DNA from 2 places in the Bradyrhizobium sp. SZCCHNS3002 genome. Region 2 is predicted to be linked to the other one. Evidence: predicted binding sites of a transcription regulator. Region 2 holds the regulator's gene; the other holds the start of a gene.
The links. The regulator PhoB, encoded in region 2, activates phosphate uptake and scavenging genes when phosphate is short. The targets are predictions, from matches to a motif close to TGTCATNNANCTGTCAT.
Positions count from the first base shown of each region.

Region 1: a site for PhoB is predicted at 3,330-3,346, ahead of QW845_RS06055 (DUF2794 domain-containing protein). Genes of this name have one in related genera too.

Region 1 is NZ_JAUHHY010000002.1:362,851-367,206, forward strand. It holds gene QW845_RS06040 (ABC transporter permease) at 1-1,159, shown strand, start outside; gene QW845_RS06045 (Bax inhibitor-1/YccA family protein) at 1,437-2,228, shown strand; gene QW845_RS06050 (GNAT family N-acetyltransferase) at 2,384-2,911, shown strand; gene QW845_RS06055 (DUF2794 domain-containing protein) at 2,953-3,318, opposite strand; gene QW845_RS06060 (DUF1223 domain-containing protein) at 3,737-4,356, opposite strand, start outside.
Region 2 is NZ_JAUHHY010000005.1:353,349-357,704, reverse strand. It holds gene QW845_RS13495 (HupU protein) at 1-435, opposite strand, end outside; gene QW845_RS13490 (HoxN/HupN/NixA family nickel/cobalt transporter) at 459-1,556, opposite strand; gene QW845_RS13485 (trypsin-like serine protease) at 1,725-3,041, opposite strand; gene phoB (phosphate regulon transcriptional regulator PhoB) at 3,189-3,896, opposite strand; gene phoU (phosphate signaling complex protein PhoU) at 3,913-4,356, opposite strand, start outside.

The DNA of each region.
Region 1 (4,356 bases), on a different contig from region 2:
CCGCTTCCCGATGCTGCGGCTGGCGGTCAGCAACATCTACCGCCCGGGCGCGCTGACACCGTCCGTGGTGCTGTCGCTCGGACTGGGTCTCGCGGTGCTGGTCACGATCACCCAGATCGACGGCAATCTGCGGCGCCAATTCCTGGCGCAACTGCCGGAGCAGGCGCCGTCGTTTTTCTTCATCGACGTCCCCTCCGGCGAGGCCGACCGCTTCCGCGGCTTCCTCAAGGACCTCGCCCCTCAATCCGCTGTCGAAGACGTGCCGATGCTGCGCGGGCGCATCGTCGCCGCCCGCGGCGTCCGCGCCGAGGACCTCAAGGCGACGACGGACACCGAATGGGTGCTGCAGAGCGATCGCGGCCTGACCTATACCGCCGAGATTCCCAAGGGCTCGAAGGTGGTCGAGGGCGAGTGGTGGAGCAAGACCTACAGCGGACCGCCGCTGGTCTCGATCGAGAAGCGCATCGCCGACGGCCTCGGCCTCAAGCTCGGTGACGACATCGTCGTCAACGTGCTCGGACGCGATATCACGGCGCGGATCGGCAACATGCGCACCATCGACTGGCAGGGGCTCGGCATCAACTTCGTGCTGGTGTTCTCCCCGAATGCCTTCAAGGGCGCGCCGCACACCCATGTCGCGACCCTGACCGAAGCGCGCTCCGATGCCGCCGAGGATGCCCGTGTCATCCGCAAGGTGGCCGACGCCTTCCCGATGGTGACCAGCGTGCGGGTCCGAGAGGTGATGGAGACCGTGGGCTCGGTGGTCTCCAACCTCGCGCTCGCCATCCGCGGCGCCAGCGCGGTGACCTTGATCTCGGCCATCCTGGTGCTCGGCGGCGCGCTGGCCGCCGGCCACCGCCACCGGGTCTACGACGCGGTCATCCTGAAGACCCTGGGCGCGACGCGGCTGCGGCTGCTCGGCGCCTACGCGCTCGAATATCTGATGATCGGGTTTGCCACCGCCGCGTTCGGCGTCATCGCCGGCTCGGTCTCCGCTTGGCTGATCGTGACCCGGCTGATGACCTTGAGCTTCGCCTGGCAGGCGGGCAGCGCCGCGCTGGTCGTCTTGGCGGCGCTGATCGTGACCGTCGGCCTCGGACTGGCCGGCACCCTGCTCGCGCTGAATCAGAAGCCGGCGACGGTTCTTCGGAATCTCTAGCGGCTTGATCGAGCGGCTTGCGCGCTCATGCCGCACGGTTAACGCGATCTATGGGGCTGGGACGCGTTCGGAGCGACATTCAGCCGCGCGTGGAAGCTTGCGGCGGATATGCTAGTTTCCCATCTAGGGAATGGGCTCAGAGACCTGCCAAAGATGGCGAATTTGCCGATGACGCAAATTTAATATCGATGGCAGCGGGTATGAGATAGGGTTTTTCGAGAACCGGCTGAAGGTCCTGCCAGGATCGGGCTGCCGGGCAACCAACGGGAATTCGACCATGTCGGACCTCAACCGCAACTATGCTTCACCCTTTGGCCGGGTGGCCGGGCGCGCCGATGCCGCGACCGTCGACGCCGGTCTGCGCGCCTACATGCTGCGCATCTACAATTACATGAGCATCGGCCTGGCCATTACCGGCCTCGCGGCGCTCGGCGTCTACATGGCGTCGGTGACCGGCGATCCGGCGGCCGGCGTGTTCAAGTTCGGCAACGCCTATCTGACGCAGTTCGGCTACGCGATGTTCGTGAGCCCGCTGAAGTGGCTGTTCATCCTGGCCCCTCTGGTCATGGTGTTCGCGATCTCGGCCGGCATCAACCGCCTCGCGCCGTCGACCGCGCAACTCCTGTTCTGGGTGTTTTCGGCCTTGATGGGCATCTCGCTGTCGTCGATCTTTCTGGTGTACACCCACACCTCGATCGTGCGGGTGTTCTTCATCACCGCGGCGACGTTCGGCGCGCTCAGCCTCTACGGCTACACGACCAAGCGTGACATGACGGGCATGGGCTCGTTCCTGTTCATGGGCCTGATCGGCATCGTGCTGGCGAGCCTGGTGAACCTGTTCCTGGCGAGCTCGATGCTGCAGTTCATCGTCTCGGTGATCGGCGTGTTCGTGTTCGCCGGCCTGACCGCCTGGGATACGCAGCGCCTGAAGAACGAGTACATCTACGGCTACGCCTCCGCGGGCGGCGACATCGCCGAGCGCGCAGCGATCACCGGCGCGCTGTCGCTGTACCTGAACTTCATCAACCTGTTCACGCTGCTGCTGCAGCTGCTCGGACAGCGCGACTGATCCAACCGCTCGAACGAGCGACCTTCGAAGCCCCGGCCTCACCGCCGGGGCTTTTCGTTTGCACAAACCCGATTGCGACCGGCGCAAAGCGGCAGCGACAGCCATGCCGCGAGGCCGGATTGATCGCCGCGTCCGCATGGGTATGCTTGCACCCCATGTCGAACATTGAAATCCGGCCCACCCAGGAGGCCGACCTCCCGGCCATCACCGCCATCTACGGCCAGGCCGTCCGCGAGGGCACGGCCACCTTCGAGCTCGACCCTCCGGATCTGGCGGAGATGACGCGCCGCTTCCGGGCGCTCCGCGACGGCGGCTTCCCCTATTTCGCCGCCCTGCTGGACGGAGAGGTGGTGGGCTATGCCTATGCCGGGCCCTACCGGCCCCGCCCTGCCTATCGCTTCACGGTGGAGAACTCGGTCTATCTCGCTCCCGCCAGCCAGCGTCGCGGCATCGGGATGCGACTGATGCGGCAGCTGATCGACGCCTGTGAGGAGGGAGGCTTTCGCCAGATGATCGCCGTCATCGGCGACTCCGCCAATGCCGGCTCGGTCGGGCTGCATACCGCCTGCGGCTTCCAGATGATCGGCACCCACCCGAGCGTCGGCCTGAAATTCGGCCGCTGGCTCGATACTGTGATGATGCAGCGCCCGCTCGGGGCCGGGAGCAGCGACGTCCCGGCGTAAGCGACGCCGGTCGAAATGTCGTGATCACCCGGCGGGTCGGATCAGACCAGCGCCGGCTTCGGCGCGATCGCCAGCAACACGCGCTCAAGCTCGTGGCCGCGGCGCAGGATCAGCCCGGTGGCCGAGATCACGCTGTACATGCCCTGCTTGCGTGCGAGACGCGGATCCTTCTCGATGCGGTAGATCGGCACCTCGGACGCCCGGCGAAACACGGAGAAGACGGCCCGGTCACGCAGGAAGTCGATCGAATAGTCGCGCCACTCACCGTCGGCGACCATGCGACCGTAGAGGTTCAGGATGCGGTTCAGCTCCAGGCGGTCGAACGTCACCCGGTTCGGCGCTGCGGCCGCACTGCGCGCCGCCGCGCGGTTCTCGCTGGGGTCGGCGTCCTCCGGCGTGAGGTTCATTGGCGTCCTCCTGTCATCTGTGTGACATGATCGCGCCATCCGGCAGAAGCCGCAAGGGGCCGTTTTCGTTGTTGAAGTTCGACCGAGCCTGCGAGGTCATCAGTTCCGCGAACACGCAAGCGTCACGGGATCGTTAGCGGAATCATAATCGCGCCGTCTTTCCGCCCACCGACCGCCCCCGACCTTCGGCATAAGATTCGTGTGCGTTGGCCCGGTCCTTTCGGTTCCGGATTCCTCAGCCCCCAGCCCCCCGGGGTCGTCAGGATCGGGTCTATTCACAAGTAAGGCAAAGGGCCAACGCAAGTTGGTCCTTTTGCTTTTCTGGCGTGAGCTGCCGGAAGATGTCGCGGCGCGCCGTCGCACGGACGTGACGCGCCTCACGCAGGTCAGCGAAAACGAAGATCGGAACGACGGAAGATCAGCGCTCGGGACCACGCGCCGTTGCTGAAGCCCGTCCGCCCAACGGCAACTCGGAAAAGGCGGCGCCGAGCATCGGCCCAGGGCGGTCGCGACTGCCGTCCTGCACATAGACGACGGTGCCATCGACGCCCTCGCGGGCGATCTTCTCCAGCGGCACGCTCCAGCTGACCGGCGACCCGGTCCAGTCACCCAGCTTCTGGAGACCGCGAACGACGTTGTAATAGGTCAGGTCGCGGCCGCTGTTCTCGCCGCGCCCGACCGAGATCGGGACCACCCGCGAGATCGAGCAGACCCAGACCTCGCCGTGCCGGCGCGGCGCATGCTCGCTGGCCGCGGCGACCGAGACGGAGAGCTCCTGGCCGTCGACCGACAGCCTCACCGGCACCGACATCACCGCGCCGCCCTGGACGGTTTCCTCGATCGCGCCTTCGATCGCCTCGCGGTCGCTGCCGATCACATGCACAGAGCCGTTGATCACCGCCTGCGGCGTATAGACCTCGCGGTCCCCGCGCGCACGAGAATAGGCCCGCTGCCGGGCCGTGAAGCGGGAGTCGGCCAGCGTGTCCTTCCAGCCGAGATAGTCCCAGTAGTCGATCGGCAGCGACAACGCGATGACCG
Region 2 (4,356 bases):
ACTGCCCTCGAACTGCAATCCGACCGCGTCGGTCGGGTTGATGCCGGCAGCAGGAATGCCGCCATAGGCCGCGCAGCTGCCGACGGCGACGACGTAGTCGGCCAGCGGCGCCAGATCGAGCAGCCAGTGATAGATCGAGCGGTTGGTGCCGGCGAGCATGTTGAAGCGGCCGCTCAGATGCGGCCCGCGTGCGACCGAGCCTTCGAGCACCAGCAGATCGAGCCGCTCGCGGCCGTCGCGGATCGCCTCCAACAGTTCGACGACTTCGTCCCCGGTCTCTTCGCTGACAGAGGGATGCCAGATCAGGTCAATGCCGGACTGGCGCAACTCGTCGAACCAGCCGGACGCACCGCTTTCCAGGATCGACATCGTGCAGCCGCCGCAGCTCGCGCCCTGCAGCCACAGCATCCTGGTCATTTCGTCCGAGCCGGCCATCATCCGTACCCGCGCGCTCGATCCTATTTCGTCCTCGGGTTTAGCGCCCCGGCGCGAACGCTGGCAAGCTCCTCACCCGGCGCATCCTCGGAACCGCCCGGACGGCGGCCAAGCAGCATGGCACCCGCCCAGATCAGGCCGAACAGTCCGATGGCGACGATCCCGAGGTTGGCGAGATCATCGCCCAGCGCAGTGACGACCTCGGCCCATCCGCCGGTGAAGCCAAGCCGGGGCGTCAGCAGCGCGACCGCCTCGACGCCGCCGATCACCAGCGCGATCGCGACCGAGGCGCCGGTAATGACCAGATTGTAGCGCCGCTTACGCGCGGGATCCGTGAGCGCCCAGCGATAGGCGCCAGCCATCAGCATGCTGTCGGCGGTGTCGACGGTGGCCATCGCCGCCGCGAACAGCGCCGGGAATACCAGCACATGCGCCAGGCTCGCCCCGCGCGCCGCCTCGGTCGCCGACAGGCTGAGCAGCCCGATTTCGCTGGCGGTGTCGAAGCCGAGGCCGAACAGGAAGCCGAGCGGGTACATGTGCCAGGCGCGGGACACGACGCGGAGCACCGGCCGCAGCAGACGAATGAGCAGGCCCCGCCCGGCGCTACCGGCGGCATCCATGTCGGAATGGGGGTGGGATGGGCGGCGCCAGAGGTTCACGAACAGCACCAGATTCGCGAAGGCGATCAGCAGCAGGAAGCCTGCGGAGACCGAGGTGCCGATGGTGCCGCCGATCGCACGGATGGCGCTGTCCTCACTCAAGAGATCTGCGCCGGCCACCAGGCTCACCACGATGGTGGCGATGACGACGACGCTGGAATGGCCGAGCGCAAAATAGAGGCCGGCGGCGCGCGGGGCGCGACCGTCCTGCACGAGCTTCCGCACCACATTGTCGATCGCCGCGATGTGGTCCGCATCGACGGCATGGCGCAGTCCGAGCAGCCAGGCCAGCATCGCGGTGCCGACGATGGCGGGCCGGTCGGCGTAGAGCGCGAATGCCCAGGCCCAGGCCACCGCATTGGCCGCGACCAGCCCAGCGACGAGCGCAACGGTCCTGCCGGGCTGCGACCGCCACCACAGCAGCCGCGGGGCACGAGGATGATCAATTGGAACAATCGTCATACTCGAACTATAGCAAGAGCCAGGCCAGTTCGGTAAAGCCCCGCTGCAGGCGAAAGCTACAGGAAAAAATCGGCTGCACTTGCCGGATCGCCCGCTCGCTTGGCAACCCGCTATCCAGTCGCGCACAGATCGTGACCAGCGGCGGGACCTCTCTCGTCCCCTCCCCCTTCACCGCGCCGAGGCACTCTGCGCCGCAATCTCGCGCCGCACGACGGCCTCGAACTGGCTTGCGGGCGCGGCGAACATCAGCCGGGTCTCCTCGTGGAACGCCGAGAAGATGCCGACAACGGTCGGCTGCCCGCCGACCTCGGCCAGGATCGGCGAGCCCGAATAGCCGAAATTGGCGAGGCAATGCACCGTCAGCAGCCGGGCATCGCTGGTCATGCCGGCGCTGCAATTGCGCTGGCCGGTCGGCGAATAGCGCCGCTCCTGGCCGTAGCCGATCTCGGAAATGGCGCCAGCCTTGGTCGCAGCCTGCAATTCCTCGCGCGTCAGCGCCTTGACCGCGACCGGCTTCGACGGCAGCGCATCCTTCAGCACGATCAGCGCCCAATCGGCGGGCGAGCGGTCGAGCGACCATCTGTCGTGCCGGGTCGGGACGAAGTCCGGCGCCACGATCAGCTTGTCGGCGACCGACGATGCCGCCGGCGTGCCCCTGTTCATGCCGGCCAGGAAGCGGACATTGCCGGGGCTGACCTGCGCGACGCCGTTGAACACGCAATGCGCGGCGGTGAGCACGACGCGCGGCGCGACCAGAGTGCCGGTGCACCAGCCGCCGGTCGAGTATTGCGCGACGGTGACGACGCCGATCGACGACGCCGGCCACGAGGTGGGATCGACGACCTCGCCGATGTGGCGGTCGAGCCCGAGCAGTTGCTCCGGACGCGGAGCGGCGACGCCCGCCTCCGCCGATTCCGGCTTCGGCCGCCAGGCCGCAATGGCGCTCTGGGCCTGGACGCGCTGCGGCTCGGTCAGCTTGACCCTCTGCACGTCGCGGCCGGCCGATCGCACGCCGCTGCGACCCGCCATCACCAGCCAGGCGTAGCCCTGCACGACGTCCTGCTTCACGCCGCGACCGTCGAGCAGCATCAGGCCCAGCATGTATTGCGACTGGGCGAAGCCCTGCGCTGCCGCGCGGCTGAACCAGCGGCCGGCTTCGCCATAATTGCTCGCGACACCTTCGCCGTTGACATAGGCGATGCCGAGATAATGCTGGGCGACGGCGAGGCCCTGATCGGCGGCCTTGCGATACCACGCCAGCGCCTCGGCGGGGTTGCGCGGTTGGCCCCAGCCGAAGGCCTCCATGAAGCCGACGTCGAACTGCGCCCGCGCATCGCCCTTGGCGGCCAGCGGCAGCAGGCGGCGCATCGCCGCGGCGTGCTGTCCGTTTCCCGCCGCGGCGACCGCGTCTTCGAGCTCGGCGGCCGCGGCGCCCGCCGCGCTGCCGAGCAGCACGGCTAGAGATATGATGATGGTCTTGATCAAGGGCGTCCGCTGGGACCGAAACATCGTGACGGGCCACGAAGCAGACACGATCAAGACGGCGGCGGCGTGGCGGAAAGCGGACCACGATCTCCTCAATCGGGCTCCCTCGCGCCTCACACCTGCTTCGTCCTCACGCCCGATCGCCCCTTACACCTGCTCGCTCTTGGCGAAGCGATCATCGAGCGCATAGCCGGCGCCGCGCACGGTGCGGATCGGGTCCTGCTCGCGGCCCGGATTGAGCAGCTTGCGCAGGCGGCCGATATGGACGTCGACCGTGCGCTCGTCGATATAGATGTCGCGGCCCCAGACGCTGTCGAGCAGCTGCTCACGGCTGAACACGCGGCCGGGATGCTCCAGGAAAAACTCGAGCAGGCGGTATTCGGTCGGGCCGAGATCGATCGGCCGTCCCGAGCGCGCCACGCGGCGCTTCTCGCGGTCGAGCTCGATGTCGCCATAGGACAGCACGGTCGCCAGCCGCTCCGGGCTCGCCCGCCGCAGCAGGCCCTTCACGCGCGCCAGCAGCTCGGGCACCGAGAACGGCTTGACGATGTAGTCGTCGGCGCCGGTCGCGAGGCCGCGCACGCGCTCGCTCTCCTCGCCGCGCGCGGTGAGCATGATGATCGGCAATTGCCGGGTCTCGGACCGCGCCCGCAGGCGGCGGCACAGCTCGATGCCGGACAGGCCCGGCAGCATCCAGTCGAGCACGACGAGATCGGGAACGCGCTCCTTCAGCCGTGTGTCGGCCTCGTCTCCGCGCGCCACCGTCTCGACCTCGTAGCCTTCGGCCTCGAGGTTGTAGCGCAGGAGCGTCGTCAGCGCCTCCTCGTCCTCCACCACCAGAATTCGGGCGCCCATGTCAGAACCGTCTCTCTCAGTTGCCGGGGATCGTCGATGCGAAGCTCGTCATGTCGCCCTTCGGGCGCTTGTCCATGATCTGCTGGCCTTCGATCATATAGAAGACGGTCTCCGCGATGTTGGTCGCGTGATCGCCGATGCGCTCGATGTTCTTGGCGCAGAACATCAGATGGATGCAGAACGAGATGTTGCGCGGATCCTCCATCATGTAGGTCAGGAGTTCGCGGAACAGCGAGGTGCAGATGGCGTCGACCTCCTCGTCGCCCTTCCACACCGTCATCGCCGCCGGCAGGTCGTGCGCGGCATAGGCGTCCAGCACCGTCTTGACCTGCGACTGCACCAGGTCGGTCATGTGCTCGAGCCCGCGGATCAGCTTGAGCGGATGGAAGTCGCTCTCCAGCGCCGCGACGCGCTTGCCGATGTTCTTGGCGAGATCGCCGATGCGCTCCAGATCGGTGGC